DNA from 2 places in the Halomonas sp. H10-9-1 genome. Region 2 is predicted to be linked to the other one. Evidence: predicted binding sites of a transcription regulator. Region 2 holds the regulator's gene; the other holds the start of a gene.

Region 1 (15,668 bases), 1.9 Mb from region 2:
CGGCATGCTGAAGGCCATGGCGCTGTAGCCCCCCAGCGCCACGAAGCCCATCACCCCGGCGTTGAACTGGCCGGCATAGCCCCATTGGATGGTCAGGCCCAGGGCCAGGATGGCGTAGCAGGCCGCCTCCACCAGCATGCGCGTGCTGTAGGCGGCTCCCATGGTGGCATAGACGCCGAGAATGGCGGCCATCAGGAGGGCGAACAGCGCCACCTCGCGCAGCGGGAAACGCGACGGGGCGGCGACCAGGTCTTCTCGATGTTGTTGTGTGCTCATCAGATCACCTTCCCCTTGAAGATGCCGGTGGGTCGCCACACCAGGATGGCGACCAGGAGGACGAAGGGCACCACGATCTTGTACTCCGTGCTGACGAAGGCGAGGCTGTCGGCGCTGGCCAGCCACTCCGGCAGGCTGTCGCGGAAGGGCCGCAGCAGTACGCCCCAGTTGAACACCGCCAGGGTCTCGGCGAAGCCCACCACGAAGCCGCCGGCGATGGCACCGTAGGGGTGGCCAACCCCTCCCACGATGGCCGCGGCGAAGATCGGCAGCAGCAGGAAGAAGCTGAGGTCAGGCTTGAAGGTGACGTCCAGCGACAGCAGGGTACCGGCGATGGCCGCCAGGGCGCCGACGATCACCCAGGTCACCGCCACGATCAGGTTGGTGTTGATGCCAGAGGCGCGGGCCAGGTCGGGGTTGTCGGACATCGCCCGCATCGCCTTGCCCAGCCGCGAGCGCGACAGGAACAGGTGCAGCCCCACCACGCAGACGATGGTCAGCACGAAGAGAATCACCTGGGGTTCGGTGACCACGATGGGCGCCCGGGCGCCCTCGAAGGGCAGGGCGAGGCGGAAGATCTCCTTGCGGTCGTCGACGTAGAGGCTCTGGCCGCTGGTGCCGGCGAATAGCCGGATCAGTCCCTGCAGCATCAGGGTGACGCCCAGCGAGGCGATCACCATGACGATGGGCTTGACGCCGTGGGCGCGCAGCGGCTTGTAGAAGACCTTGTCGATGCCGACCGCCAGGGCCGCGGTCAGCAGCATGGCCAGCGGCAGCATCACCACCGCCGTGGGCAGCCCCAGGGCGGCGCCGGCCCCCGGGAAGGCGGTGGTCAGCAGCAGTACCGTGAAGGCGCCGAAGGTCATCATGTCGGCGTGGGCGAAGTGGGCAAAGCGCATGATGCTGAACACCAGGGTGACGCCCACTGCGCCGATGGCGTAGATCGAGCCGGTGACGCTGCCGGCGACGACCACATAGTTGATGAAGAAGACGAGTTCGTTCACGAGGTTGGTTCTCCCTGCTCCGAGGCTCAGCCGCCCAGGAAGCTCCTGGCCACTTCCGGGTCCGCCAGCAGGGCGGCGCCGGAATCGGTGAAACGGTTCTGGCCGGCGGCCAGCACGAAGCCCTTGTCGGCGATGGCCAGCGCCTGCTTGGCGTTCTGCTCCACCATCAGGATGCCGACGCCGGCGCTGTTGACCTGCTTCACCTGTTCGAAGATCTCGTTCATGTAGAGTGGCGAGAGGCCGGCGGTGGGCTCGTCCAGCAGCAGCACGCTGGGCTCGGCCATCAGCGCACGACCCATGGCGACCATCTGGCGCTGGCCGCCGGAGAGCTCGCCGGCGGGCTGGTGGCGCTTGTCGTAGAGCGGCGGGAAGAAGTCATAGATCTGCTTGAGCATGCGCTTGACGTTGCCCGGCTTGAGGAAGGCGCCCATCTGCAGGTTCTCCTTCACCGTCAGGCTCGGGAAGACGTTGTGCTCCTGGGGCACGAAGCCCATGCCCTGCTGCACCAGCTTGTTAGGTGGCAGGTTGTGGATGGGCTTGCCGCGTAGCAGGATCTCGCCCTGGGTGACGGCAAGCAGGCCGAAGATGGCCTTGAGCATGGTGGACTTGCCGGCGCCGTTGGGGCCGACGATGACGCCGATCTGGTCGGCCTCGAGGGTCATGTTCACCCCGTTGAGGATGTTCATGCCGCCGTAGCCGCCATAGACGTCGCGTGCTTCAAGCAGTGGCATCGTGAGTCGCTCCGAAGTAGGCCTCGATGACCTCGGGGTTGTTCTGGATCTCCTCGATGGAGCCTTCGACCATCACGCTGCCCTGGGCGAGCACGATCACCGGATCGCAGAGCCGGGCGATCATGTCCATGTCGTGCTCGATGACCAGGAAGGTGTAGCCCATCTCGCGGTTGAGCCGCTCGATGTTACCCACCAGGTCGCCGAGCAGGGTGCGGTTGACCCCGGCGGCGATCTCGTCGAGCAGTACCACCCGGGCGTCGGTCATCATGGTGCGGCCGAGCTCGAGGAGCTTCTTCTGGCCGCCGGAGAGGTTGCCGGCCAGCTCGTTGCGCACGTGATGCAGGCCAATGAAGTCGATCACCTCCAGGGCGCGGCGGCGCACGTCGGCCTCCTCGTGGCGCACTCGGCCAGGCTTCAGCCAGGCATTGAACAAGCTCTCGCCGGCCTGGGCCGGCGGCACCATCATCAGGTTCTCCAGCGCGGTCATGAGGGAGAACTCGTGGGCGATCTGGAAGGTGCGCAGCAGCCCCTTGTGGAACAGCTCGTTGGCCGGTCGGTTGGTGATGTCCTCGCCATCGAGCAGCACCCGGCCGCTGTCCAGGGGCAGGGCGCCGGCGATGATGTTGAACAGGGTCGACTTGCCGGCGCCGTTGGGGCCGATCAGGCCGGTGATCGAGCCCGACTCCACCGCGAGCGAGCAGTCGTTGATCACCTTGAGGCCGCCGAAGGCCTTGTTGACGTGTTGCACCTCGATCATGGATGCCATGCGCAATGTCTCGTCGTTGTTGTGTTGACTCGTTGTTGTGTTGACTCGTTGTTGTGTTGACTCGTTGTCGTTCTGGCGTGTTGCGACGTCGTGGCGTCTCCCGTCCTGGTGTCTTGGCGTGCCGCCGCGGCAAGCCGGCGGCAGCGATCACGGTGCCTGGTTATCATCCGTCAGGAAGGTACGACCGGCGGCGAAGGCGCCGACGATCACCACCGCGCCGATGGCCGGAATCAGGTAGCCGTCGATCTGCGGGATCGCGCGCAGGAACACGAAGGCCACCGCCGCCGGGGCCACGAAGCGCACCAGGAAACGCCACAGGGCGAACCAGGTGGTGTTGGTGCGCATCTCCTTCATTACCTCGGAGTGGGTCAGCACCCAGCCGGCGAACAGCGCGATCAACAGGCCCCCTAGCGGCATGAGGATGTTGGTGAGCAGCTCGAACAGGGCGAAGGCGCTGCGCCCGAACAGCTCGTGGAACAGGCTGTTCTCGGCCCACAGGTTGAAGCTCACCACTGTCAGCAGGCCCAGCGCCCAGGTCGCCACCACCATGATGAAGACGGCCTGGGGCCGGGTCAGGTCGAAGCGCTCGACCAGGTAGGCCGCCACCGGCTCGATCAGTGAGATGGAGGAGCTGAGGGCGGCGCCCAGCACCAGTACGAAGAACACGCCGCCGATCAGTGAGCCGCCGGGCATCTCGGCGAAGGCCAGCGGCAGGGTGACGAACATCAGCCCGGGGCCCTGGCCGGCATCGAGGCCGGCGCCGAACACCAGCGAGAAGATCGCCAGGCCGGCCACCATGGCCACGGCGGTGTCGATCACGGCGATGGCGATGGCGGTGCGGGTTAGCGAGACCTCACCGGACATATAGGCGCCGTAGGCCATGATGGCGCCCATACCGAGGCTCAGGGTGAAGAATGACTGGCCCATGGCCTCGAGCCAGCCGGCCAGGCTGAGGTCGGCGATATTGAAGGTGAACAGGAAGTCGGTGGCGGCGGTGAAGTCACCGTGGGTCACGCCATAGGCGAGCACCACCAGCAGGATCACGAAGAGTGCCGGCATGATCACCCGCAGCCCGCGCTCGATGCCCTGGTGGACGCCGAGCCCGACGACCAGTCCCGAGGCGATGATGAACAGGGTGTGATAGAGGGTGAGCAGCGTGGGCGAGGCGAGCAGGGCGTCGAAGCCGGCGGCGGTGGTCTCGGCGTCGGCCCCGGCCAGGGTGCCGGTGAGCATCTGCCAAGTGTAGTGGATGGCCCAGCCGGCGATCACCGAATAGAAGCTCAGTATCAGGAAGGCTGAGAGGCCCCCCAGCCAGCCGATGGAGGTCCAGGCCCGCGCGGTATGGTGGGTATGGGCGAGGAAGCGCATGCCCATGATCGGGCTGCGCCGGCTGGCACGGCCCAGCATGGTCTCGGCGATCAGGATCGGGATGCCCACAGCGAAGATGGTCAGGGCGTAGACCAGGAAGAAGGCGCCGCCGCCGTTCTCGCCGGCCAGGTAAGGGAAGCGCCACAGGTTCCCCAGCCCCACCGCCGAGCCGACGGCCGCCAGCAGGAAGGTGCCCTTGTGGATCCAGATGTTATGCGTGCTCATCGATGCTCCCGCGCTCGCGTTTATTGGCCCTGTGAGCCCGGCTGCTACTGTGCGACAAACACTGTGCGGCAAAAGAGAGGCGGGAGCCAGCGGGCGGCGTCTACGCCAGGTTAACGTCTCCTCTGTCGTCGGGGTCGCCGAGGGTCGGCTCCAGGGCCCGGAACTCGTCGGGCAGGCGCACGGTGTCGCCCAGGGCGAGCTTGCCGTGGGACTTGAGCCGACGACCGTTGTCCACGGAGATGATCGCCGCCACCTCACCGATGCTGGTGCCTTCCACGTAGGCCTCCACCTTCACCCGCACCACGGCGCCTTCATGGCGGGCCGACAGGATGTCGCCGGGGCCGGGATTCGCATAGCCGCTGGGCTCCTGCTGGAAGTGGCGCATCACGCTGTCGGCGCCGGGGTCGTCCCACTCCACATGCTTGTGCATGCTGATTCTCCTGCTCGAGTGGCTGTCGGGGCGGCAGGCCGCGCCCGTCGTGGGTCACTCCAGCATAGAAGGTTGCGGCAGCCCAGGGAAAGGCATGGCCGAGCAGGGTTAACACAGTTACCGGGGTGACAGGTGCCGGAACAGCCTTGAGGGGTGGTGCCATCTGCGTAATGCGCTGAACAGTCGGCGAGCGGCCATGAAAAAGCCCGCCGGATGGCGGGCTTGGCAGGGCGATACGGCTGCACTTACTGCTTGCTGGCGCGCTTGCGCTCGTTCTCGGTGAGGTGCTTCTTGCGCAGGCGGATATGGTTGGGGGTAATCTCCACCAGCTCGTCGCCATCGAGGAACTCGATGGCCTGCTCGAGACTGAACCGGACCGGGGGAGTCAGCACGATGTTCTCGTCGTTGCCCGAGGCGCGCATGTTGTCGAGCTTCTTGCCCTTGGTGGGGTTGACCACCATGTCGTTGGCGCGGTTGTTGATGCCTACCAGCATGCCCTCGTAGACCTCGGTGCCGTGGTCGATGATCAGCTTGCCGCGCTCCTGCAGGGCGTAGAGGGCATAGGCCAGCGCCTTGCCGGGCACCATGGAGACCAGCACGCCGTTGCGACGCTCGATGGCGGCGTCGGGCTTGAGCGGGCCGTAGTGGTCGAAGCGGCTGGTGAGGATGCCGGTGCCGGAGGTCAGGGTCATGAACTGGCCGCGGAAGCCGATCAGCCCGCGCGCGGGGATGATGAAGTCCAGGCGCACCCGGCCCTTGCCGTCGGGGTTCATGTTCTTGAGCTCGCCCTTGCGGTAGCCGAGCTCCTCCATGATGGCGCCCTGGTGCTGCTCCTCGCAGTCGATGATCACCTCTTCGTACGGCTCCTGCTTCTCGCCGTCGATCTCGCGGATGATCACCTCGGGGCGGCCCACGGCGAGCTCGAAGCCCTCGCGGCGCATGGTCTCGATCAGCACCGAGAGATGCAGCTCGCCGCGGCCGGAGACGATGAACTTCTCGGGGCTGTCGCCCTGCTCGACGCGCAGCGCCACGTTGTGGATCAGCTCCTGGTCGAGGCGATCCTTGATATTGCGGCTGGTGACGAACTTGCCGTCCTTGCCGGCGAAGGGCGAGTCGTTGACCTGGAAGGTCATGGAGACGGTGGGCTCGTCCACGGAGAGCGGCGGCAGTGCCTCGACGGCGGCCGGGTCGCACAGGGTGTCGGAGATCGCCAGGGCGTCGATGCCGGTGATGCAGACGATGTCGCCAGCGGTGGCTTCATCGGTCTGCACGCGCTCCAGGCCCAGGTGGGTCATCACCTGGCCGACCTTGCCGCGGCGCTCCTTGCCTTCCTTGCTGACCACCACGACCTGCTGGTTGGGCTTGACCGAGCCGCGGGTGATGCGACCCAGGCCGATGACGCCGACGTAGCTGGAGTAGTCCAGTGCCGAGATCTGCATCTGGAGGGGGCCGTCGATCTCGACCTTGGGCGGTTCCACGATGTCGACGATGGACTGGAACATGGGGGTCATGTCCTCGGCCAGCTCGTCGGGGTCGGGGCCGGCGATGCCGTTGAGCGCCGAGCAGTAGATGATCGGGAAGTCGAGCTGCTCGTCGGAGGCGCCAAGGTTGTCGAACAGGTCGAAGATCTGGTCGATCACCCAGTCGGGGCGGGCGCCGGGACGGTCGATCTTGTTGACCACCACGATCGGCTTGAGGCCCTGGTCGAAGGCCTTCTGGGTCACGAAGCGGGTCTGCGGCATGGGGCCGTCGACCGCATCGACCAACAGCAGTACCGAGTCGACCATGGACATGACGCGCTCGACCTCGCCACCGAAGTCGGCGTGTCCGGGGGTGTCGACGATGTTGATGTGATAGGCCTGGCCGTCCGGTGACTGCCAGCGGATCGCGGTGTTCTTGGCCAGGATGGTGATGCCGCGTTCCCTCTCCTGGTCGTTGGAGTCCATGACGCGCTCTTGTCCCTCGGCCTTGCGATCGAGGGTGCCGGATTGCTGGAGAAGCTTGTCGACCAGGGTGGTCTTGCCGTGGTCAACGTGGGCGATAATCGCAATGTTTCTAAGACTTTCGATATTTGAAGGACTTACGGTCGCGCTCATAAGGTGTGACTCGCTGATATGGACGCACCTATGTACACGTTCTGGTAAGTACCCTAGGCGCGGGGCAGGGGTGTGGGACGCGCATTGTACAGACTACCGGCGCCCAGGAGTAGCAAGTTCGCCGACCCAACAGGGGAGTCGTCGGTGCTTCGCCGTCACGGCTTCGGCGTGGTGCGCCTTCGCTCGCTCATCGAGGCGGGCTGGCATGCTCCAGGTGAGCCCCGCAGTGGCGCAGGCGCTCCAGCAGGTCGGCGAGCGCATCGTGGTCGAGGCCAGGGTCGCAGCCGCCGATGCGTTCGTACCAGTGGCGGGCCAGGCAGATGCCGGCCGCGGTATCGGGCTTTCTGCGCCCGAGCAGGCGGGTGAACAGGCCCGGGGTGCTGCTGGGCAGGACGACGGCGTCGACCTCGCCGGCGCCGACACGTCGTGCCAGCTGGATCAGGGTACGGGTGGCGGTGAGACAGCCAAGCACGGGAAACATCAGCACCGCCCCGGTGGTTTTCGGGATGGCAGTGGCGAGCCTCTCGCCCAGGAGGGTACCGGGCAGGCGCAGGTGGCGGGCCCCATGGCGGCGGGCGATGGCGGCGACGCGTGGGTCGCGGGTATCGTCGACCACGATCAGTTCGAAGGCCTGGTCGGCGACGAGCGATGCCGCCAGCGCCAGCTCACGGGGCAGCCTGGCACCGGCACTGCGGGCATCGATCAATAGAGTGCCGGATGTAAAGGCCATGTGAACTCCGGGGGCCAAGCAGAGAAGGTTCCTGATGGCGGCCAGAGTCGCGACCGGCGAGCAGGTTTGTAATAAAGTGTAGTACGAGGTTATTGAATGTATCAAAGGCTTATTTAGGGTGACCGGGTGGTGCCCGATGGTGCGTGGCATTCGGCCTTTGCACCACTATGGTGCGGCTTTCCTCGAGCCAACTCCTGCGCCGAGTCACTGCTTCATTGGGGTGCAGCCGATATTTTTGGTAAAATACTAGTTATTCAATGAGTTAAAGAAGTTGTGCGGGCAATGGGTGCAAGATTGGCACGCTGCCTGCATTGTTATGGCCAGCGCCTGGAATGCCGGGCCGTCGTGGGCAGCGTGCCTGCCGCGTGCTACAACAGCTTGCTGGGGTTCCAGCATCGTGATGCCTGAATCACCTCAACCATCGAGCCATGCTCAACCGGAGGACACCATGTCTGCCAAGACGCTCGCCCTGATCGAAGAACATGACGTCAAGTGGGTCGACCTGCGCTTCACCGATACCATCGGCAAGGAGCAGCATGTCACCATTCCCGCCCGGGAAGTGGATGAGGAGTTTTTCGAGAATGGGCAGATGTTCGACGGTTCTTCGATGTCTGGCTGGAAGGGGATCAACGAGTCCGACATGATCCTGCGCCCCGAAGATGGCACCGCCTTCCTCGACCCCTTCACCGAAGACTCGACCCTGGTGCTGCGTTGCGACGTTATCGAGCCGGCCACCATGCAGGGCTATGAGCGTGATCCGCGCTCGATCGCCAAGCGTGCCGAGGCCTACCTGCAGTCCACCGGCCTGGGCGACACCGCCTTCTTCGGTCCGGAGCCGGAGTTCTTCATCTTCGACGAAGTGCACTGGAAGGCGGATCCCGAAGGCGCGATGTACCGGATCACCTCCGAGGAGGGGGCCTGGGCCACCGATCGCCAGGTCGAGGGCGGCAACCTGGCCCACCGGCCGCGGGTCAAGGGGGGCTACTTCCCGGTGCCTCCGGTGGACAGCTTCCATGATATGCGCGGCGCCATGTGCAACACCCTGGAGGCGATCGGCCAGAGCGTCGAAGTACACCACCATGAGGTGGCCAACGCCGGCCAGAATGAGATCGGGGTCAAGTTCAACACCCTGGTCAAGAAGGCCGACGAGGTCCAGGAGATGAAGTACGTGATCCACAACGTGGCTCACGCCTACGGCAAGACCGCTACCTTCATGCCCAAGCCGGTGGTGGGCGACAACGGCAGCGGCATGCACGTGCACCAGTCCTTCTGGAAAGAGGGCGCCAACCAGTTTGCGGGCGATGAGTACGCGGGCCTCTCCGAGATGGCCATCTACTATATTGGCGGCATCATCAAGCACGCGCGTGCCCTGAACGCCTTCGCCAACGCCTCCACCAACTCCTACAAGCGTCTGGTGCCGGGCTTCGAGGCGCCGGTGATGCTGGCCTACTCGGCTCGCAACCGTTCGGCCTCCATCCGTATCCCCTACACCGCGAGCCCCAAGGGCAAGCGCGTCGAGCTGCGTTTCCCCGACCCGACCGCCAACCCCTACCTGTGCTTCGCGGCGATGCTGATGGCCGGCATCGACGGCATCAAGAACAAGATCCACCCCGGCGATGCCATGGACAAGAACCTCTATGACCTGCCGCCGGAAGAGGGCAAGAAGGTGCCGACCGTGGCGCATAGCCTCGACCAGGCCCTGGAGGCACTGGACAAGGATCGTGCCTTCCTGACCGAGGGTGGCGTGTTCACCGATGACATGATCGACGCCTACATCGAGCTGAAGATGGAAGACGTGGACCGCCTGCGCATGGCCACGCATCCGGTCGAGTTCGACATGTACTACAGCTGCTGATGATCGTCGTCGCCCCGGCGGGGCGGCGCGTCACGTTGAACCAGCACTCGTTGAACCAGAAAAGGGGTTCCGCTACCGGCGGAACCCCTTTCTTCTCTACACTATATCCAACGCAGAGTGGTGCTGCGGAACCATCCAGGCTCGCGCAGCCGACAAGCAGGGGGCTCTCCATGAACAAGGCAGTGCTGACGTTGGTGCTGGTCATGACCTTCGGCGTGGCCGCCGAGGCGCAGAATATCTACCGCACCACGGATGCCCAGGGCAACGTGGTGTTCACCGACAACCCCGACCGTGGTGGCGAGCAGGTGGAGCTGGCGCCGGTCACGGTAGTGCCGTCCAGTGGCGAGGTGCGCACCGGTCAGGCCGCGCCGCGCCTCGAGAGTGCCCCGGCGGCGGCCTCGCCGGGCCAGCCGTTCATGCCCTACGACAGCTTTCGCATCGTCTCGCCGACCCACGAACAGGCCTTCCCGGTGGGGGCGGCCGGCAACATCGCCGTGGACCTGGGGGTCGAACCCGGCCTGCGCGAGGACCATCGCGTCAGGCTGCTGGTGGATGGCCGGGTCAGCCAGTCGGCGATGCATACCACGGCCTTCATGGTGCCCAACATGAACCCCGGGGAGCATGTGCTGCAGGCCGAGCTGCTGGATGCCGGCGGCGAGGTGCGCCATCGCACCTCGCCGGTGACCATCTATGTGCTGCGTGCCAACGTGAATCGCCAGCCAGCCGGTTAGCTTCCCCCTCGCTGGGCACCCTGGCCGTGGTGCCCGGACGGCAGCCCCAGGCCCTGTCGCCCACCACATGGCGGGCACTGGCCTCCTCATTCCGAGTATCCGCCCTACCAGCCGCCTCCGTCTGACGCTCCCTCTCGACGCCTGCCCGAGGATGAGCCGGTGCAGCGCCGCCGGGCCGAACGGCAAACGCGTCCGGCGCCTTGATCCGGTTCGAGTCCGGAGATGGTGCAGGTGTCTCCCTTATGCACTATTTTGGTGCATGTATTGCACCGTCATACGTTGCAGGGCGTGCTGTCATGGGCTTCGGCGTCCTGGCCCGTTTCTTGCAGCTTCCCTCTCCAGAGCAAGTATACCCGGACCCGATATGGCTGCTTCGATGTACCAACGCCTGATGGAACACCTCTCCACCGCCGTGCTGCTGCTGGATGGCGAGCTCAGGGTGGCGTGGATGAATCCCGCCGCCGAGGCGTTGCTCTCGGTGAGCCTGGGCCGCGTGCAGGGGGTGGCACTGCGCACGCTGATGGAACAGGAAGACGGAATGGCCGCGGTACTTACCAAGGCGCTGGAGGCCTGCCATCCCTTCACCCGCCGCGAGGCGCGCCTGATGATGCTGGGCGGTGAGCCGCTGACCGTGGACTATACCGCCACTCCGCTCTCCCATGATGAATTGCTGCTGGAGGTGGAGCCCCGCGACCGGCTGATTCGCATCTCCCGAGAAGAGGCGCTGATGACTCGGCAGGAGACCGTCAAGGTGCTGACCCGGGGCCTGGCCCACGAGGTCAAGAACCCGCTGGGCGGCATCCGCGGCGCGGCCCAGCTGCTGGAGCGCGACCTGGAGAACCCGGAGCATCGCGAATTCACCCGCATCATCATCGAGGAGGTGGATCGCCTGCGCGACCTGGTGGATTCCATGCTGGGCCCCAACCGGGTGACGCGCCAACAGCCGCTCAATGTCCACAAGGTGCTGGAGCGGGTGCGCACCCTGGTGCTCGCCGAGCACCCCGGGGTGCGCATCGAGCGTGACTACGACCCCAGCCTGCCGGACCTCGCCGGCGACGAGGCGCAGCTGATCCAGGCGGTGCTCAATGTGGCGCGTAACGCCGTGGAGGCGATGCACGAGGCGGCCACGCCCGAGCCGCGCCTGGTGCTGCGTACCCGGGCGCGGCGCCAGTTCACCCTGGGCGCCGAGCGCCACCGCCTGGTGTGCGAGGTGGCGCTCCTCGACAACGGCCCGGGCATCCCCGAGGCGCTGCAGGAGACGCTTTTCTACCCCATGGTCTCGGGACGCGCCAACGGCAGCGGCCTGGGGCTCTCCATCGCCCAGGGCATCCTGCACCAGCACCAGGGGTTGATCGAGTGCGACTCTGTGCCGGGCCATACCGAATTCCGACTGCTGATTCCTCTGGAGACGCGCCATGACTGACGTTGCACGCGTGGCGGTCGTCGACGACGATCGTGCCATTCGCTGGGTGCTGGAGCGCGCCCTGGCCCAGCCCGACCTCGAGGTGGAGTGCATCGAGCGCGCCGACACCGCCCTCGAACGGCTGCTGGCCGACCCGCCCGACGTGCTGGTCACCGATATCCGCATGCCGGGCATCGACGGCCTCGACCTGATGGCTAGGGTGCGCGAGGCCCATCCGGAGCTGCCGGTGATCGTGATGACCGCCCACTCCGACCTGGATAGCGCCGTGGCGTCCTACCAGGGGGGCGCCTTCGAGTACCTGCCCAAGCCCTTCGACGTCGACGAGGCGCTGACCCTGGTGCGCCGCGCGGTGGCCCACGCCCGGGAGCGTCGCAGGCCGATCAGCGTGCCCGAGGGGCTGGGTGCCGAGATCATCGGTGAGGCGCCGGCCATGCAGGAGGTGTTCCGCGCCATCGGCCGCCTCTCCCACTCGCATATCACGGTGTTGATCAACGGTGAGTCGGGCACCGGCAAGGAGCGAGTCGCCCGGGCCCTGCACCAGCACAGCCCGCGGGCCAACAAGCCTTTCATCGCGCTGAACATGGCGGCGATTCCCAGGGACCTGATCGAGTCGGAGCTGTTCGGCCACGAGAAGGGCGCCTTCACCGGCGCTACGACAAGCCGTCAGGGGCGCTTCGAGCAGGCCAACGGCGGTACCCTGTTCCTCGATGAGATCGGCGACATGCCGGCGGAGACCCAGACCCGCTTGCTGCGGGTGCTGGCCGATGGCGAGTTCTACCGGGTGGGCGGCCACACGCCGGTGAAGGTGGACGTGCGGATCATCGCCGCCACCCATCAGGACCTGGAGCGGCTGGTCAAGGATGGTCGCTTCCGCGAGGACCTCTTCCACCGCCTCAACGTGATTCGCGTACACCTGCCCAGGCTCGCCGAGCGGCGCGAGGATATCCCGCGGCTGACGCGCCACTTCCTGGCCGAGGCGGCCAAGGAGCTCGCCACCGAGGTCAAGGTGCTCACCCCGGAGGCGGAGCGACACCTGACCCGGCTGCCCTGGCCTGGCAACGTGCGCCAGCTGGAGAATGCCTGCCGCTGGCTGACGGTGATGGCCTCGGGGCGCGAGGTTCTCGTCGAGGACCTGCCGCTGGAGCTGCGTCAGGAGAGCGACGAGGGGCTGCTCACCGGCGGCGACTGGCGGGTGGCCTTCCGCGACTGGGCCGACCGCGCCCTGGCGGCGGGGCATATCCACCTGCTGGAGGAGGCCGTGCCGGACCTCGAGCGCATCCTGATCGAGACCGCCCTGCGCCACACCGGCGGGCGCAAGGGCGAGGCCGCCGAGCTGCTGGGCTGGGGGCGCAATACATTGACGCGAAAGCTCAAGATCCTACTGCCGGCGTTGGCCGAGGGGGAGTGAGGAGGCGGTGCCGCTCTCCAGAACTCACGAGCGCATCCTGATCGAGACCGCCCTGCGCCACACCGGCGGGCGCTCTCCAGGGAGGTGTGGCATAGGACGAAAGGCGGATTGTTGGCCGGCATGGCGGTGGCTTAGCGTCCATAAGCAACCTTTCATTCAAGCAGGGCACCCATGACCGCACCCGCTTCGCTGCCCCAGCGCGTCCATATCACCGAGGTGGGGCTGCGCGATGGCCTCCAGAACGAGCCACTGGTGCTGAGCACCGAGCACAAGCTGTCCCTGGCCCGCGCGCTGGTCGTGGCCGGCGTGCGCGAGTTCGAGGTCAGCTCCTTCGTCAGTCCGCGGGCGGTGCCGGCGCTGGCCGATGCCGCCGAGATGGTTGCCGCGCTGCGCGAGGTGCCGGGGCTGCACCTGTCGGCCCTGGTGCCCAACCTGCGCGGCGCCGAGCGTGCCCTGGAGGCGGGCGTCGACTCGATGGTGCTGTTCGTGTCCGCCTCGGAGCGCCACAACGCCAAGAACGTTAACCGCAGCGTGGCCGAGTCCCTGGAAGGGTTCGAGCAGATCGCGCGTCGTCTCGAAGGGAGTGGCGTGGCGCTCAGGGGGGCCATTGCCACCGCCTTCGGTTGTCCCTTCTCGGGCGACGTGCCGGTCGAATCGGTGGTCGAGATCGCTCGCCGCTTCGCCGACCTGGGAGCGACGCACCTGTCGCTGGGCGATACCACCGGCATGGCGACGCCGCCGCTGGTCACCGAGCGCGTGACGCGCCTGCGCGAGGCGGTGCCCGAGCTGCCGCTGACGCTGCACTTCCACAACACCCGCGGCATCGGCCTGGCCAACGTGATGCAGGGGCTGGCGCTGGGCGTGGACCGCTACGAGAGCTCCATCGGCGGGCTCGGCGGCTGCCCCTTCGCGCCGGGGGCCTCGGGCAATATCGCCACCGAGGACCTGGCCTACCTGCTCGAGGAGATGGGCCTGGAGACCGGCCTCGACCTGGAGGGCCTGATCGTCGCCGCCCGCCGGGCCAGCGAGCTGATGGGGCGGCGCCTGCCGGCCCAGGTTTCCCAGGCCGGCCCGCGCCTGGCGCTGAGCGCCTGCGACGCCGTACCGACCGCCCAGGGGTGATGCCAATGACGACGTCTTCTGCTTCCGTGAACGCCGCGGGCTCGCTCTCCGGGGTGCGGGTGATCGACCTGACCCGGGTGATCTCGGGCCCCTTCTGCACCCAGATCCTTGGCGACCATGGCGCCGATGTGATCAAGGTCGAGCCGCCCGGCAAGGGCGACGTGGTGCGCCATCAGGGCAATATGGTCAACGGCGAGAGCTGGTACTTCGCCCAGTTCAACCGCAACAAGCGCTCGCTGACCCTCGACCTGCGCAGTGATGAGGGCAAGCGCATCCTCCATCGCCTGCTCGAGGGCGCCGACGTGCTGGTGGAGAACTTCCGGCCCGGGGTGTTGGCCAAGATGGGGCTCGACGACGACACCCTGCGTGAGCGCTACCCGCACCTGGTGGTGGGCCGTATCAACGGCTTCGGCTCCACCGGGCCCTATCGCGACCGTCCCGCCTACGACTTCATCGCCCAGGCCATGAGCGGTTTCATGGGCGTCAACGGCAGCGCCGACGGCGAGCCGATGCGCGCCGCGCCGCCGATCAGCGACATGGTGGCCAGCCAGAACCTGGCCTTCGGTATCTGCGCGGCCCTGGTGCGGCGCGCCGCCACCGGGCAGGGCGATATCGTCGAGACGGCGCTGACCAACGGCCTGATCGCCATGATGGGGTACCTGGCGGCGGAGTACTTCGCCACCGACCGGGTGCCCGCCCGCACCGGCAACGACCACCCGATGCTCTACCCCTACGGCCTGTTTACCGCCAGCGACGGCGAGGTGGCCATCGCCCCCAGCAACGACACCATGGTCGAGCGCTTCCTCGGCGCACTGGACATGCTGCCCCTGCTCGACGACGAGCGCTTCGCCGATAACCCCCGGCGCATGGCCAACCGCGAAGCGCTGCGCGAGATCCTCAACGCCATCACCGTGACGCGCCGGGTCGACGAGTGGATCGAGCACTTCAATCGCGCCGGGGTGCCCTGCGGTCGCGTCCACGACCTGCGCGAGACCTTCGCCGACCCCCAGGTGCAGGCGCAGGAGATGTGCCTGGAGCTGACCCAGGTCTCGGGGCGGGTGCCGGTCACCGGCTTTCCGGTGAAGATGCGCGAGGCGCCGCCCATGCTCTACTACCCGGTGCCGCGGCTCGGCGAGCACAGCGATGAGCTGCTGGCGGAGCTTGGCATCGAGGGCGATGAGCGAGCGGCGCTGCGAGCGCGCCGAGTGATCTGAGCCTACGCTTTACTCGCCGCCATCCCGGCAGGCAGTGCACCCCAGGCGAGCCCACCAGGTTCGCCACAATAACAATCCGGAGGAACATGCCAATGCAATCAGTCACCAAGGGAGTCTTCAGCCTTGCCGCCGCGACCCTGATGGGGGCCAGCGTGGTGGTGAGCGCGCCCGCCCAGGCGCTGCCGATCAACGAATGCATCGCGCCGGCCGATCCTGGCGGCGGCTGGGACTTCACCTGTCGCTCGGTGGGCAAGTTGCTGCTGGAGCTCGAATTGGTGGATAGCCCGGT
Region 2 (15,668 bases):
ATGTCGGTGGGGAAGGCGGGATAGGGCGCGGTACGGATATTGACCGGCCGCGGACGCTTGCCGTGCATGTCCAGCCCGATCCAGTCATCGCCGGTGGTGATCTCGGCGCCGGCCTCCTCGAGCTTGGCCAGCACCGCCTCGAGGATATCGGCGCGGGTGCGTCGCACCCGGACGCGCCCACGAGACAGGGCGGCGGCGACCAGGAAGGTGCCGGTCTCGATGCGGTCGGGCATCACGTCGTGGTAGGCACCATGCAGGCGCTCCACCCCCTCGATGGTGATGGTATCGGTGCCGTGACCGCTGATCTTCGCACCCATCTTGATCAGCAACTCGGCCAGGTCGACCACCTCCGGCTCCCGGGCGGCGTTCTCGAGCACCGTGGTGCCCTCCGCCAGCGCGGCCGCCATCAGCAGGTTCTCGGTGCCGGTCACCGTGACGGTATCGAAGAAGATGGTGGCCCCCTTCAGCCGCCCCTCCACCCGGGCACGGATATAGCCGCCATCGACGCGAATCTCGGCCCCCATGGCCTCGAGGCCACGCAGGTGCAGGTCGACCGGACGCGAACCGATGGCGCAGCCCCCCGGCAGGGAGACGTCGGCATGGCCGAAGTGAGCCACCAGCGGGCCGAGCACCAGGATCGAGGCGCGCATCTTCTTGACCAGCTCATAGGGCGCATCGCAGTGCTTCACCTGGGAGCCATCGAGCTGGATGGTCATCTTCTCGCCCATCACCGGCTCCACCCCCAGGTGGCCGAGCAGCTCCAGCGTGGTGGTGATGTCCTGCAGGTGCGGCAGGTTACCGATGGTGACCGGCTCGTCAGCCAACAGGGTGGCGCAGAGGATAGGCAGGGCGGCGTTCTTGGCGCCGCTGACCCACACCTCGCCATCGACCGGCCCATTGCCGGTAATGATCAACTTGTCCATGGAGGGTCGGGTCTCAGGCGCGGGAGTTCTCCGGCGCATCTTGCCACTGCGCCGGGGTATAGGTCTTGATGCTCACCGCATGCAGCGCGCCGGAAGCGATCTCGTCGGAGAGCGCGCCATAGATCAGCTGCTGGCGCTTGACCGGCGACATGCCCGCGAACACCTCGCCCACGGCCACCACCTGGAAGTTGCAGCCCTCGCCCTGGATGTGGAAATCGCAGCCGTCGATACGCGACTCGAGCAGCCCCTTGACGTCACTGGGTTGCATGGTGAGGCACTCCTTAGTAGTCCTGAAATTAGTAGTCCTGAAATGTCAGTACTGAAACGGGCCCGCCGACGCCAGGCACTTCGTCGTCGACAGGCAATGGGGATGGCCCATGGTAATGAAAAGCACCGCGCTTGGCGATCGCCCCGGCTACTCGCCCGCCGCCTCCAGCGGCAGCAGGCGCTCGAGGCCGGCCAGGTCGGTGAGGCGCCAGAGGGAGGCCGACAGGTACACCCGCTCCAGGGCGAGCCCGGCACGGCTTGCCGCTCGGGCCCATTCCAGCAACACGGAGAGGGCCGCACTGCTGACGCCAGCGACGCCGCGCAGGTCGAAGCTCACGACCTCGCCCGACTGGCGCTCGGCGAGCCAGCGACTGCCCACCTCGGCGAGTTCGGCGGCATGCTCGAAGCCCACTTCTCCGCGCACCACCAGACCGGCATCGCCGGTCTCCAGGCACAAGCCCTCGCGTGCAAGCAGGTCGCTCACGCGCCCTGCTCCAGCGCCTCGACGCCCACCTCGGGCGACCAGCCGTCGATCACGGCGTCGTAGTCGCGAGCGTTGTCACGCATCGCCTGATCGAACTGGTTGCGGAAGGTCAGCCCCAGGTTGATGCCGTTGACGATCACGTTGACCACCCGCCATTCGCCACCGGAGAGGCGCAGGGAGTAGCTGACCGGATAGACGGTGCCATCCTTGGCTACCACCTCCATGTCGACGCTGGCCTGATCCTCATGGCGCTGGGCGCGCTGGGCATCGAGCACGCGCAACTCGCGGTAATCGAAGGTGACCAACCCCTTGGCGTAGGTGTCGATCAGGGTCTGGCGGAAGGTCTCGACGAAGCGCGAGCGCTGCTGAGGGGTGGCGTTGGCGAAGTAGCGCCCCATCACGCTGGCGCCGATGTAGCGGAAGTCGGCGATATCCTCGAGGCTGTCGTCGACCAGCGCCTCGAGCTCGTCCATGTTCTCGGCGAAGTGGTCACGCTGACCTTCGATCTTGCCGGTCAGCGTCTCGACGCTGTGGCGGATCACCTGGTCGGGGGTGCGCTCGGGAGCGGCCTGCACGGCCAGGCTGAACAGCAGACCCAGCAGCAGTGCCGCCAGGGCCAGGGGGGAACGGATCATGATCAACGTCTCCATGTCAGGGTCGATGGGGGGGCGGTCAGCGGCTAGTCGCTGACCATGTTGGACACGAACTGCTGGATGAGTTCTTCGAGCACCAGGGCCGACTGGGTATCGCGGATGGTATCGCCGTCGGCCAGGGTCTCGGGATCGCCGCCCACGGAAAGCCCTACGTACTGCTCACCGAGCAGCCCCGAGGTCAGGATCGCCGCGGTGGTATCCCGCGAGAGCTGTCCCTGCAGTGCATCATCGAGCTCGAGCACCACCCGGGCATCGTACCAGGCGGTATCGAGCTCGATGGCCGCCACGCGCCCCACCGTCACCCCGGCCATGGTGACCCGTGCCCGGGGCTTGAGGCCGCCGATATTGGCGAAGTTGGCCTCCAGGCGGAAGGTATCGCTGGATGCCTGCAGGGTCATGCCGCTGACCCGCAGGCCGAGGAACACCAGGCCGAGGATGCCGGCCAGCATGAACAGCCCCACCCCCAGTTCCATGGTTTTGCTGCGCTTCATCTAGTATCTCCACACATCAGGGCGATCGCTCGCCGCTCAGGCGAGGCCGCCGAACATCACGGCGGTCAGCACGAAATCGAGGCCGAGCACGGCCAGCGAGGAATAGACCACGGTACGGGTGGTGGCCCGCGAGATGCCCTCCGAGGTGGGCAGCAGGTCATAGCCCTGGAATACCGCGATCCAGGTCACCACCAAGGCGAACACCAGGCTCTTGATGATGCCGTTGCCCACGTCGTCGATGAAGTCGACGCTGGCCTGCATGTTGGACCAATAGGAGCCCTCGAAGACGCCCAGCCAGTCGACCCCGACCAGGTAACCTCCGTAGATGCCCACCACGCTGAAGCCTACGGTAAGCAGCGGCAGCGCCACGAAGCCGGCCCACAGGCGTGGCGCCACCACCCGCCGCAGCGGGTCGACGCCGATCATCTCCATGCTGGTCAACTGCTCGGTGGCCTTCATCAGCCCGATCTCGGCGGTCAATGCCGAGCCGGCACGCCCGGCGAACAGCAGTGCCGCCACCACCGGGGCAAGCTCACGCAGCAACGATAGCGCCACCATCTGCCCCAGCGCATCCTCGGCGCCGAAGTCGACCAGGATGGTATACCCCTGCAGCGACAGCACCATGCCGATGAAGAGCCCCGAAACGAGCACGATGGCCAGCGACAGCACGCCAACGAAGTGCATCTGGCGTACCCAGAGGTAGAGCCCCTCGCGACTCGGCAGCCCCACGGCGGACTGGGCCAGGAAGATGCCGGCGCGACCGAAGGCCTCGAGCAGGTCGCAGCCGCGGCGCCCCAGGCGGCGAATTCGGTGGATCATCGTGGGCCTCCCGGGCTGAGCATGTCGCTGACGAAGTCCACCGCCGGGTAGTGGAAGGGCACCGGCCCATCGGGCTCGCCGTGGACGAACTGGCTGACCCGGGGGTCCTGGTCCACGTCGAGGCTCTTGGGCGTGCCGTGGGCCATCACCTGGCCATTGGCGATCACGTAGACGTAGTCGGCGATGCTCAGGGTCTCCTTGATATCGTGGGAGACCACGATGGAGGTCAGGCCCAGCGCCTGGTTGAGGCGCTTGATCAGCTGCACCAGCACCCCCATGGAGATCGGGTCCTGGCCGACGAACGGCTCGTCATAGAGGATCAGCTCGGGATCCAGGGCGATGGCCCGGGCCAGGGCCACCCGGCGCGCCATGCCCCCGGAGAGTTCCGAGGGCATCAGCTCCCGGGCACCGCGCAACCCCACCGCCTCAAGCTTCATCAGCACCAGGTCGCGAACCATGCTGCCCGGCAGGTCGGTATGCACCCGCAGCGGGAAGGCCACGTTCTCGAACACGCTGAGGTCGGAGAACAGCGCGCCGCTCTGGAACAGCATGCCCATGCGTCGGCGCATGGAGAACAGCGCCTTGCGCGACTGGCGGTGCACATCCTGGCCCTCGATCAGCACTCGTCCGGCGTCGGGCATGAGCTGGCCACCGACCAGCTTGAGCAGGGTGGTCTTGCCACTGCCGCTGGGGCCCATGATGGCGGTGATGCCGCCTCGCTGGATCGTCATGTCGACGCCGCGGAATATCTCCTTGTCGCCACGCGCGAAATGCAGCCCCTCCACTGCCACGAAGGGAGTGTCACTCATTGGCTCAGCCATCCCAGTAAAATTATCGAACATCGTATCCTAACTGCCCTGCCGGGTGCCAGCCCGATGCCGTCCACCCGGCTTGCACCACTGCTGGCCAGCACGTTTAATGGCGCCCTTCCGACACTGGCCGAACGAGTCGATATCCCATGCTGCTTCCCCTGATCGCCGTCGCCCTGGGCCTCGTGGCCCTGCTGTGGAGCGCCGACCACTTCGTCGGCGCGGCGGCCGCCACCGCCCGCCGTGCCGGCATGAGCACGCTGCTGGTGGGCATGACCATCGTCGCCCTGGGCACCTCGGCGCCCGAGATCGTGGTCTCGCTGATGGCGTCCCTGGACGGCATTCCCGACCTCGCCACCGGCAACGCCCTGGGCTCCAACATCGCCAATATCGGCCTGGTGCTGGGCATCACCGCGCTGGTGGTGCCGATCCCGGTACGCTTCTCCATCGTGCGCCGCGAGCTGCCGCTGCTGCTCGGTGCCACCGGGCTCGCCGGTTACACCCTGGCCAATGGCCACCTGGGGCGCCTGGATGCCGCACTGCTCATCGCCCTGCTGGTGTTCAGCCTGTGGTGGCTGTTCCGTGCCGATACCCCGGACGCCGAGGAAGCCGTCTCGGGGGAGATCCCCGACATGACGCTGGCGCGTGCGCTGCTGTGGCTGGTGGTGACACTCGCGGTGATGGTCGCCGGCTCCCGGGGCCTGGTGTGGGGAGCCAGCGAACTGGCCCGCAGCATGGGGATCAGCGAGCTGGTCATCGGCCTGACCATCGTCGCCATCGGTACCAGCCTGCCCGAACTGGTGGCCTGCATAGCCAGCGCCCTCAAGCGGCACCACGACCTGGCCATCGGCAACATCATCGGCTCCAACCTCTTCAACCTGCTGGCGGTGCTGCCGATCCCCGGCCTGCTCGCCCCGGGCGCGACCGACCCCGCCGCCGGCGAGCGTGACTACCCCCTGCTACTGCTGCTGACCCTGGCGCTCGGCGCCCTGCTGCTGTGGCACCGCCGCAACCACCTGGGCCGGCTCCCCGGCGCGGCGCTGGCCGCCACCTATTTCGGCTACCTGGCCTGGCTCGGCATGGCCAGTCTGGGCAACGGCCCTTGAGTGATTCCCCGCAACAGGCAACAATCGACACCATGACATCCGACACCCCCCCGGCCGGTCCGGCCCTCCGTGACAGCGCCCGCCGCACCCTGCGCCTCGAGCAGCAGGCCGTCGGCGCCCTGGTGGCGCGCCTCGACGACGCCTTCGACCGCGCCTGCGAACTGATCCTGGCCTGCCGCGGTCGCGTGGTGGTCACCGGCATGGGCAAGTCAGGCCATATCGCGGGCAAGATCGCCGCCACCCTGGCCAGTACCGGCACGCCGGCCTTCTTCGTGCATCCCGGCGAGGCCAGTCACGGCGACTTGGGCATGATCACGCCCGGGGATGTGGTGCTGGCCCTCTCCAACTCGGGCGAGACCGCCGAGGTGACCGCCCTGCTGCCGCTGCTCAAGCGCATGAAGGTGCCGCTGATCAGCATGACCGGTCGCCCGGCCTCGAGCCTGGCCCGCCATGCCGATGCGCATCTCGATGTCGGCGTCGAACGCGAGGCCTGTCCTCTCGACCTGGCCCCCACCGCCTCCACCACCGCCGCCCTGGCCATGGGGGATGCCCTGGCCGTGGCGCTGCTGGAGTCACGCGGCTTCACTGCCGAGGACTTCGCCCTTTCCCACCCCGGTGGCAGCCTCGGCAAGCGGCTACTGCTGCGCGTTGGCGACCTGATGCACTCGGGCGACAGGCTGCCCCGGGTGGCACTGGGCAGCCCCCTGCGCGACGCCCTGCTGGAGATCACCCGACAGGGGCTCGGCTTCACCTGCGTGGTGGCCCCCGACGGCCGCCTCGCCGGGGTCTATACCGATGGCGACCTGCGCCGCACCCTGGACCAGCACAGCGATCTCACCGGCCTGAGCGTGGACGAGGTGATGACCTGCCCCGGCAAGCGCGTCGCCCCGGAGACCCTGGCCGCCGAGGCGGTAAGCCTGATGGAAGACCACCGCATCTCCGCCCTGGCCGTGGTCGATGACGAGGGGCGCCCGGTGGGCGCCCTGCATATGCACGACCTGCTCGCCAGTGGCGTGATCTGACCCCAACGACATGGAGCCCCCATGACCCACACCTCCCCCCTGCAGGACCCGCTGCTGACCGACCGCCTGCGCCGTATCCGCCTGCTCGCACTGGACGTCGATGGCGTGCTCACCGACGGCCAGCTCTACTTCCAGGCCGACGGCATCGAGATCAAGGCCTTCAATGTCCAGGATGGCCACGGCCTCAAGCTGCTCAAGCGTGCCGGGATCCAGGTCGCGCTGATCACCGGCCGCGACTCCCCCACCGTGAGTCGCCGCGCCGCCGCCCTGGGCATCCAGCATGTCTTCCAGGGCGTCGAGAAGAAACTGCCGGTGCTGCGGGAGCTCACCGCACGCCTGGGCCTGGAGTTCGAGCAGGTGGCCTACTGCGGCGATGACATGCCCGATATCGGCGCCATCCGTCGTGCCGGCGTGGGCATCAGCGTGCCCAACGCACCGGCCTATATCCAGCAGCATGCGGACTGGGTCACCGAGCGCAGCGGTGGCCAGGGTGCGGCCCGTGAGATCAGCGACACCCTGCTGCGCGCCCAGGGCCACTGGGACGCGGTCACCGACACCTACGTCCACGGAGCCGGCTGAGCCCATGGCCCTACCGCGTCCTGGCTTTCGCACCTGGCTGACCCTGCTGCTGCTGGCCCTGGGTGGGGGCCTGGCGCTGCTCGACCAGCACACCCCCACCCCCACCGGCCAGGTACCGCGCGACGCTGCGGGCGAGCCAGACTTCTACCTCGAGAACGCACGCCTCACGCGCTTCGACACCGAAGGCCGGCCGCACCAGAGGGTGACCACGCCACGCCTGGTCCACACCCCGGTGGACGACGTGATCCGCCTGGAAACTCCGCTGGCCCGGCTCCACGACCGCGACGGCCGACTGTGGCTGGCCGAGGCCGAGCGCGGCGAACTGGGCCCCGGGGGCAATCCGCTGCTGCTCGACGGTGAGGCCCGCCTGCAGGCTCCCGCCGAGCGCTGGCGGCTCGAGACCGAGACGCTGCACTACGATGCCGACACAGGCCACGCCTGGAGCACCACCCCGGCGACGCTGCACCAGCCGCCACAGCAGGTGAGCGGCGAGCGTTTCGACGCCTGGCTCGATGACAACCGGGCGCGCCTGACCGACAATGTGCGCGGCCACCATCCGCCCGAGACATCCGAGGAGTCCTCGTCATGACGCGCCCCCTGCTCCCCACGCTGGCCTATGTGCTGCTGCTGGCACTGGCTGTCGCCCCGGCCAGCCAGGCCCAGTCTCAGAACCAGGATGCCAATGCGCCTATCCTGGTCGAGGCGGACCGCCTCGACCTGGACGACCGCGCCGGTACCGCCGTGTATACCGGCAACGTGGATATCCGCCAGGGCAGCATGCGCCTGACCGGCAACCGGGTGGAGATCCGCCGCAACGCGGCCGGTGAGCTCTCCCTGGCCACCGCCACCGGCGAGCGGGCCTACCTCGAGCAGCAACCCGACCCCACCGAGCCGGTCGTCAAGGGATGGGGACGCACCGTCATCTATCATGTGGCCGAGCGGCGCGTGGAGCTGATCGATCGCGCCGAGCTCCACCAGGGCGGCGACACCTTCGAGGGGGGGTATCTGGAGTACTTCCTCGACCGCCGCGTGGTGCAGGCCCGCGCCGATGCCGAGGGCGTCGAGGGCAACCAGCGCATCCGCATGACGCTCCAGCCGGAACAGCAGTAAGGACGTTCATGAAGACCCTTCACGCCCGTCATCTCGCCAAGAGCTACAAGCGCCGCCGCGTGGTTCAGGACATCGGCCTGTCGATCCGTCAGGGCAGCATCGTCGGACTGCTGGGCCCCAACGGCGCCGGCAAGACCACCTCCTTCTACATGATCGTGGGGCTGGTACGCGCCGATGCCGGCTCGGTGGCCATCGATGACCTGGACCTCTCGCGCGCCGCCATGCACGAGCGGGCCCGGGCGGGGATTGGCTACCTGCCCCAGGAGGCCTCGATCTTCCGCAAGCTGTCGGTGGCAGACAACATCATGGCCATCCTCGAGACCCGCAAGGATCTCGACCGGGAGGGCCGCCGGGCACGCCTGGAGCAGCTGCTCGAGGAGTTCCACGTCACCCATATCCGCGACAACCCGGGCATGAGCCTCTCCGGCGGCGAGCGACGCCGGGTCGAGATTGCCAGGGCTCTGGCGACGGAGCCCGCCTTTATCCTGCTCGACGAGCCCTTTGCCGGAGTCGACCCGATCTCGGTGGGCGAGATCAAGGGCATCATCCGCCAGCTGAAGGCGCGGGGCATCGGCGTGCTGATCACCGACCACAACGTCCGCGAGACCCTCGACATCTGCGACACCGCCTATATCGTCGGCGACGGCAAGATCATCGCCGAGGGCGACGCCGAATCGATCCTCGCCAACCAGAGGGTGCGCGAGGTCTACCTCGGCGAAGACTTCCGCCTGTGACCCCCGGCCCGCATGGGCGCCCCACTCTCTTCATGGAACGCCGCGCCCGCGCCAATGGCATGATTGTTGCTTAAGATCGTATTGCACCTTGCGAGACCAGCGGCTAGGGTAAGGCTTTCCGACACGCCAGGAGGACGCCTGCCATGGCCATGAAGGCATCCCTGCAGTTGCGGGTCGGCACTCAGCTGACCATGACACCCCAGTTGCAGCAGGCCATCGCCCTGCTGCAGCTCTCCACCCTGGACCTGCGCCAGGAGATCCAGCAGGCCATGGAGAGCAACCCACTGCTGGAGCTCGACGACGAGTTTGGCGAGCAGGCCACTCAGGAACCCACGGAAGACGACTGGGCAAGCGAGATTCCCGAACAGCTCACCACCGACAGCGACTGGTCCGATACCTATCAGGACCTGGGCGCACCGGCCGGAGGCGAGGGCCCCGACTTCGAGCGCCAGGCCCAGGGCCAGAGCCTCCAGGGCCACCTCATCTGGCAGCTGGCGATGAGCGACCTCGAACCCCGGGCACGCCAGATTGCCGAGAGCCTGATCGATGCCGTGGACGATGCCGGCTACCTGACCGCCCCCCTCGACGAGATCCGTGACGGCCTGAGGCAGCAGGGGCTTGCCGACCTGCGCAGCCAAGAGATGGAGCGGGTGCTGCTGCGCCTGCAGCAGTTCGAGCCCACCGGCATCTTCGCCCGCGACCTGCGCGAATGCCTGCAGCTGCAGCTCGCCACCCTCCCCGACGGCACGCCGCTGCTGCCCCAGGCGCGGCGCCTGGTACGCCAGTTCCTCGAGGCTCTGGCCGGCGGAGACCGGCGCCTGCTCAAGCGACGCCTGGGGCTGGACGATGCCGCGCTCGACGCCACCATCGCCCTGGTGCGAGGCCTGGATCCACGGCCCGGCAGCGCCTTTGCCAGCGTGACCGACGACTATGTGACCCCCGACCTGGTCGCCTTCCACGACCAGCGTGGCTGGCACGTGGAGCTCAACTCCGAGGCACTGCCACGACTGCGCATCCAACCCGATTACGCGGCCCTGGTGCGCCGCGCCGACAAGAGCAGCGACAACCAGTTCCTCAAGGAGCACCTCCAGGAGGCGCGCTGGCTGATGAAGAGCCTGTCCAGCCGCAACGACACCCTGCTGCGAGTCGGCCGCGAGATCCTCGCCCGCCAGCTCGACTTCCTCGAGCACGGAGAGGAGGCGATGAAGCCTCTCGTCCTGGCCGATATCGCCCAGGCGGTGGAGATGCACGAATCCACCATCTCGCGGGTCACCACCCAGAAGTTCATCCACACGCCGCGGGGGGTGTTTGAGCTCAAGTACTTCTTCTCCAGCCAGGTCGGCGGCGAGAGCGAGGGCGACGCCCACTCCAGCACCGCCATCCGTGCCCGCCTCCGCAAGCTGATCCAGGAGGAGCCGCCACACAAGCCGCTCTCCGACAGCCGGCTGGTCAGCCTGCTCGACGAGGCCGGGATCCGGGTCGCACGTCGCACCGTCGCCAAGTACCGCGAGGCCATGGGCATCCCCTCCTCCAGCGAGCGCAAGCGACTGCGCTGATCCCGGTGCGACGCCGCACCGTGGCGCTCTCCAACGCTTACCCGCGAGGCCATGGGCATCCCCTCCTCCAGCGAGCGCAAGCGACTGCGCCGAGTGCGTATGACAGCAAATCATCCCCTGTTCAACCGGCTCAACCCCTTGAACATGGCGGGAAATCGCCCCGGGGCCGCCGGGGGGTATGCAAGGCAGGAAAAAGGGTTACAATCGAATCACAACCATCGAGCAAGGAGCGTGTCATGCAAGTGAATATCACCGGCCTTCATGTGGAACTGACCGATGCCCTGCGTGACTATGTCAACGAGAAGCTGACGCGCGTGGAACGCCATTATGACAACATCACCAATGTGCAGGTGACCCTGTCTGTCGAGAAGGAGCGTCAGTCCGCCGCCTGCACCATGCATGTTGCCGGTGCCGAGCTGCATGCAGAAGCCCAGGATGTCGACATGTACGCCGCCATCGATGCCCTGGCTGACAAGCTGGACCGCCAGCTGGTCAAGCACAAGGAGAAGGCCCAGGCCCGCGCCCAGGGCGCCGGCGCTCGCTGAGTCCACGATGTCATCTCTCGAAACCATCCTGCCCCCCGAGCGCACCCTCTTCGATGTGCCCGGGGGAAGCAAGAAAAGGGTACTGGAGTTCTTTAGCACCTTCATTGCCCAGAACACGCCGAGCCTCGACAGCCAGGAGGTCTTCGCGCGCCTGATCGCCCGTGAACGCCTGGGCAGCACGGGGATCGGCAACGGCGTGGCGATCCCCCATGCCCGCAGCCCCCACTGCAAGGAACCCGTCGCCGCCTTCCTCAGGCTCGCCGAGCCGGTGGACTTCGACGCCATCGACGGCGAACCGGTGGACCTGGTGTTCGTGCTGCTGGTCCCCGAGGAGGCCGACGCCGCCCACCTGGCGCTGCTGGCCGAGGTCGCCGGCATCATGAACGATGCCGAGACCCGTTCGCGGCTGCGCGGCAGCCACAGCCAGCGCGACCTCCACGAGCGCCTGATCGAGGCGATCCGACGACAGGGCTGAGGCCACCCCCCGACCAGGAGACCCCCATGCAGCTCGTGATCATCAGCGGCCGTTCCGGCTCCGGCAAGTCGATCGCGCTACAGGCCTTGGAGGATCTCGGCTACTACGCCATCGACAACCTGCCGGCCATGCTGCTGGGATCGTTGATCGATGAGCTGGGCAACCCCGAATCTGCACGCTCTTCCATCGCCGTCAGCATCGACGCACGCAACCTGCCCGAGGCCCTGAAACGCTTTCCCAGCCTGCTCGAGGAGGTACGCGGACGCGGCATCGATTGCCAGGTGATCTACCTGACCACCGATGCGCGCATCCTGATCGAGCGCTACTCCGCCACCCGGCGCCGCCATCCGCTGACCCGGGGCAACGAGATGACACTGGGCGAGGCGATCGACTCCGAGGAGCAGGCGCTGGCCGCGATCCGTGACCTGGCCGATCTGGTGATCGATACCTCACGACTGTCGGTGCACGAACTGCGCGGCCGCATCGCTGACCAGGTGGCCCGGCATCGCCCGGAGCAGCTGACCCTGACCGTGGAATCCTTCGGTTTCAAGCGCGGCGTACCCCTCGACGCCGACCTGGTGTTCGACGCCCGCTGCCTGCCCAATCCCTACTGGGACCCGCGGCTGAGACCCTTCACTGGCCAGGACCCCGAGATCATCGCCTTCCTCGAGGGGTACCCGCTGGTCCAGGCGATGCTCGAGGATATCCACGCCTGGCTGACACGCTGGCTACCCAGCTACGAGGCCAGCCATCGCAGCTACCTGACCGTAGCCATCGGCTGCACCGGCGGGCAGCATCGCTCGGTCTATATCGCCGAGCGACTGGCGATGCACCTGGCGCAGGGCCAGTCCCATGTCCGCCTGCGCCACCGCGAGCTGGGCACCCAGGACACCCTGCCAGACCCCGACGTCACATCGCATCAAGGACGTTGAGCGTGCCGCAACGCAAGCTGACCCTGACCAACAAGCGCGGACTCCACGCCCGCGCCGCCACCCGGCTGGTGCAGTGCTGCCAGCGCTTCGCGGCCCGCATCCGCGTAGCCAATGGCTCCATGCTGGGAGAGGCCGACAACATCATGTCGCTGCTGATGCTTGCCGCCCCCTGCGGCACCGAGCTCACCGTCAGTGCCGAGGGGGAGGACGCGGAAGCGGCCCTCGACGCCGTTGAGGCGCTGTTCGAGGCCCGCTTCGACGAGGCTGACTAGCTCCCGGCCACGGTCATCTCGTCGATCAGCCAGCTCCCGCTATGGATGCTGCCGCGGGTGTCGATATCGCTGCCCACGCCGGAGAGTCCCCGGAACATCGCCTCCAGGTTGCCGGCGATGGTGAACTCCTCCACCGGGTGCTGGATCTCGCCATTCTCCACCCAGAAGCCGGCCGCGCCACGTGAGTAATCGCCGGTGACGGCGTTCACCCCCTGCCCCATCAGCTCGCTGACCACCACCCCGCGCCCCATGCGGGCGAGCAGCTCGTCCCGCGATGCCAGTGGTGCTGCGATGCGCAGGTTGCGGGCGCCCCCGGCGTTGGCGGTGCTCTGCATGCCGAGGCGGCGCGCACTGTAGGCGGAGAGCATATAGCTGGCCAGGCGCCCGTTCTCGATGAACACATTGTCGCGCGTCTGCACGCCGTCGTTGTCGAAGGGCGAGCTGGCCATGGCACCGATCTCCATGGGCCTCTCCTGCAGGCTGAACCACTCGGGGAAGAGCCCGTCACCGAGGCGGTCACAGAGGAAGGAGGCCTGGCGGAACAGCGCCCCGCCGGCGATGGCGCCCATCAGCGAACCGATCAGCCCCGCGGCCAGGTCCGGATCGAAGAGCACCGGCAGGCGCCCGGTGGCCGGACGCCGCGCACCGAGGCGCCGCAGGGTGTGCTCGGCGGCACGTTCACCGACGCGCTCGGGGGCCAGCAGGTCACGGGGGTTGCGGGCACTGGTGTAGTCGTAGTCACGCTGCATGCCGGCGGCATCCTCGGCGATGAGCATGCAGGAGAGGGAGTGGCGGCTGCCGCGCTGGCTGCCCAGGAAACCGTGGCTGTTGGCGTAGACCCGCACCCCCTCGCCGCTGGAGAGCGAGGCCCCGTCGGAGCTCTTGATCCCGGCCTTGCCGCGGCCAGCGGCCTCGCAAGCCAGCGCCAGGTCGATGGCCTCCTCGGTGGTCAGCGCCCAAGGGTGGTGCACGTCGAGGTCGGGCAGGCGGGTGGCCATCAACTCGGCATCGGCAAGACCGGCGGCGGAATCCTCGCCGGTATGGCGGGCGATGGCGATGGCCTTCTCGACCACGGCACGTAACGAGGCCTCACTGGCATCGGTGGAGGAGGCGCTGCCCTTGCGCTGCCCGAGATAGACCGTCACCGCAATGCCCTGGTCGCGGGAGAGCTCGACGGTCTCTACCTCGCCCTCGCGCACGCTGATGTCGACGCCCTGGTCGACGCTGGCACCCACCTCGCAGGCGTCGGCGCCCAACGTGCGGGCCAGCTCCACCGCCTGTCGGGAACGGCTCTCCAGCTGGATCTGCTGGGCGGCGGCATCGAAAGCCTGAGTCATCTCTATCCTCCTGCGGCGGGCCCGTGGGCCACGCCTGTGATGTTCATTCTCAGCCCGGTGAAGCGGACTGGTATACTGTCGGGACACCCAGCCCCCAACCGATGGAAGCGGCATGTCCCAGGAATCTCCCCGCGAGCTGCTCGACCAGGTCCTTCAGCAGCCGGACAACGACGAACGTCCCAGCAAGTCCCAGCTCAAGCGCGAGATGCAGGCGCTGCAGGCGCTGGGCGAACAGATCATCGCCATGACCCCCGGCGAACGGGCGCGCTTTCCGCTCTCCGACGACATGCTCGCCGCCGTGGAGGAGACCGCGCGCATCCGCTCCCACGAGGGGCGGCGACGGCATATGCAGTACGTCGGCAAGCTGATGCGCCGCGAGGACCTCGAGGCGATCCGCGCCGTCCACGACGAGATCGAGCAGGAAACGCTGCGCCGCGACCACGCCTTCCATCGCCTCGAGAGATGGCGTGACCGCCTCGTCGACGAGGGCGACGTCGCGCTGGATGCCTTCGTGGCCGACTACCCCGACGCCGACCGCCAGGCGCTGCGCCAGCTGATCCGCAACGCCCAGCGCGAGCGCGAGAAGGGCAAGCCCCCGGCCAGCGCCCGCAAGTTGTTCAAGCTGATCCGCGATATCGCGGGGCTGTAGGTCTCGCACTGCTCGGGGCTGATCCGGCGGCAAGCTTGCAAGGAGGCGCTGTGAATACCTCCCTGTACGTATATGGAGTCCTCCCCGTTTGCAAGCACGAGGCACGATGGTCGGTAGGTACGACTGCACACGTATATCCGGTCTCGTTAATGATGCTCTGATGAGCATCGGACCTTGATGGGCTATCCGCACGTCAGCTCCCAATCGCTACCTCGAGCTCAAAAGGCTCAGCGTCCAGAAGGGGTTGTCTGACGTCGGTTCGACCTGTTCGCCATCCTGCAGCATGCTCAGCAATCGTGGTGGACGATGCTCAATATTACACTAACGTGCTAAATCCAATCGTTTTTCATGCCGACAGCCGCGACGCCAGCGACGCATCATAGGCCGTCTCATGGCGGGTTACCGCCCAGGCGATCCGTGCCGTCTTGTTGGCCAGTGCGACGACCGCCACATTGGCATGCTTGTGCTCGGCCAGGTGCCTGACCCACTGGCTCAGGCCGTCGTCCTTGGTGCCCACATGCCGGAGCACCGAGCGCGCGCCATGCACCAGTAGCTTGCGCAGGTAACTGTCGCCGCGTTTGCTGATGCCCAGCAGGCGGTCTCGCCCCCCGGTGCTGTGCTGTCGCGGCGTCAAGCCGAGCGAGGCGGCAAAATCTCGCCCGCGCCGAAAGCTCTTGCCATCGCCGAGGGCGCCGGCCAGCGCGGTGGCGGTCAGTGGACCGATACCCTGCAGCGTCATCAGCCGCTTGGCCACGGGGTCGGTCTTGGCCTGTCGCTCGAGGCTTGCCGTGACCGTCGCGATGCGCTCATCCAGGTGGCGCAGATCCTCGGCAAGGCCGGCAAGCAGGACACGAAAGGCATCCGTCAGCCCGTTGTCTGCCGCTTCCAGCCAGCGAGGCAGGGCG

What was found. The regulator sigma-54, encoded in region 2, starts transcription at its own class of promoters, with help from an activator protein. The targets are predictions, from matches to a motif close to TGGCACNNNNNTTGCTNT.
Region 1: the regulator sigma-54 is predicted to act here: its motif matches at 10,525-10,542, upstream of glnL (nitrogen regulation protein NR(II)).

Annotation. Positions count from the first base shown of each region.
Region 1 covers NZ_JAMSHO010000001.1:3,352,343-3,368,010, reverse strand. The annotation lists gene NFH66_RS15620 (branched-chain amino acid ABC transporter permease) at 1-276, opposite strand, end outside; gene NFH66_RS15615 (branched-chain amino acid ABC transporter permease) at 276-1,280, opposite strand; gene NFH66_RS15610 (ABC transporter ATP-binding protein) at 1,307-2,011, opposite strand; gene NFH66_RS15605 (ABC transporter ATP-binding protein) at 1,998-2,777, opposite strand; gene NFH66_RS15600 (sodium-dependent transporter) at 2,925-4,370, opposite strand; gene NFH66_RS15595 (hypothetical protein) at 4,471-4,800, opposite strand; gene typA (translational GTPase TypA) at 5,046-6,896, opposite strand; gene NFH66_RS15585 (hypothetical protein) at 7,084-7,626, opposite strand; gene glnA (glutamate--ammonia ligase) at 8,075-9,481, shown strand; gene NFH66_RS15575 (DUF4124 domain-containing protein) at 9,652-10,212, shown strand; gene glnL (nitrogen regulation protein NR(II)) at 10,589-11,635, shown strand; gene glnG (nitrogen regulation protein NR(I)) at 11,628-13,043, shown strand; gene NFH66_RS15560 (hydroxymethylglutaryl-CoA lyase) at 13,215-14,165, shown strand; gene NFH66_RS15555 (CaiB/BaiF CoA transferase family protein) at 14,171-15,379, shown strand; gene NFH66_RS15550 (Bug family tripartite tricarboxylate transporter substrate binding protein) at 15,472-15,668, shown strand, end outside.
Region 2 covers NZ_JAMSHO010000001.1:1,422,879-1,438,546, reverse strand. The annotation lists gene murA (UDP-N-acetylglucosamine 1-carboxyvinyltransferase) at 1-923, opposite strand, end outside; gene NFH66_RS06530 (BolA family protein) at 937-1,191, opposite strand; gene NFH66_RS06525 (STAS domain-containing protein) at 1,339-1,674, opposite strand; gene NFH66_RS06520 (MlaC/ttg2D family ABC transporter substrate-binding protein) at 1,671-2,309, opposite strand; gene mlaD (outer membrane lipid asymmetry maintenance protein MlaD) at 2,354-2,818, opposite strand; gene mlaE (lipid asymmetry maintenance ABC transporter permease subunit MlaE) at 2,855-3,637, opposite strand; gene NFH66_RS06505 (ABC transporter ATP-binding protein) at 3,634-4,446, opposite strand; gene NFH66_RS06500 (calcium/sodium antiporter) at 4,596-5,552, shown strand; gene NFH66_RS06495 (KpsF/GutQ family sugar-phosphate isomerase) at 5,585-6,574, shown strand; gene NFH66_RS06490 (KdsC family phosphatase) at 6,596-7,153, shown strand; gene lptC (LPS export ABC transporter periplasmic protein LptC) at 7,158-7,742, shown strand; gene lptA (lipopolysaccharide transport periplasmic protein LptA) at 7,739-8,263, shown strand; gene lptB (LPS export ABC transporter ATP-binding protein) at 8,272-8,997, shown strand; gene NFH66_RS06470 (RNA polymerase factor sigma-54) at 9,141-10,553, shown strand; gene hpf (ribosome hibernation-promoting factor, HPF/YfiA family) at 10,790-11,098, shown strand; gene ptsN (PTS IIA-like nitrogen regulatory protein PtsN) at 11,106-11,573, shown strand; gene rapZ (RNase adapter RapZ) at 11,600-12,505, shown strand; gene NFH66_RS06450 (HPr family phosphocarrier protein) at 12,508-12,777, shown strand; gene pmbA (metalloprotease PmbA) at 12,774-14,114, opposite strand; gene yjgA (ribosome biogenesis factor YjgA) at 14,227-14,763, shown strand; gene NFH66_RS06435 (IS110 family RNA-guided transposase) at 15,110-15,668, opposite strand, start outside.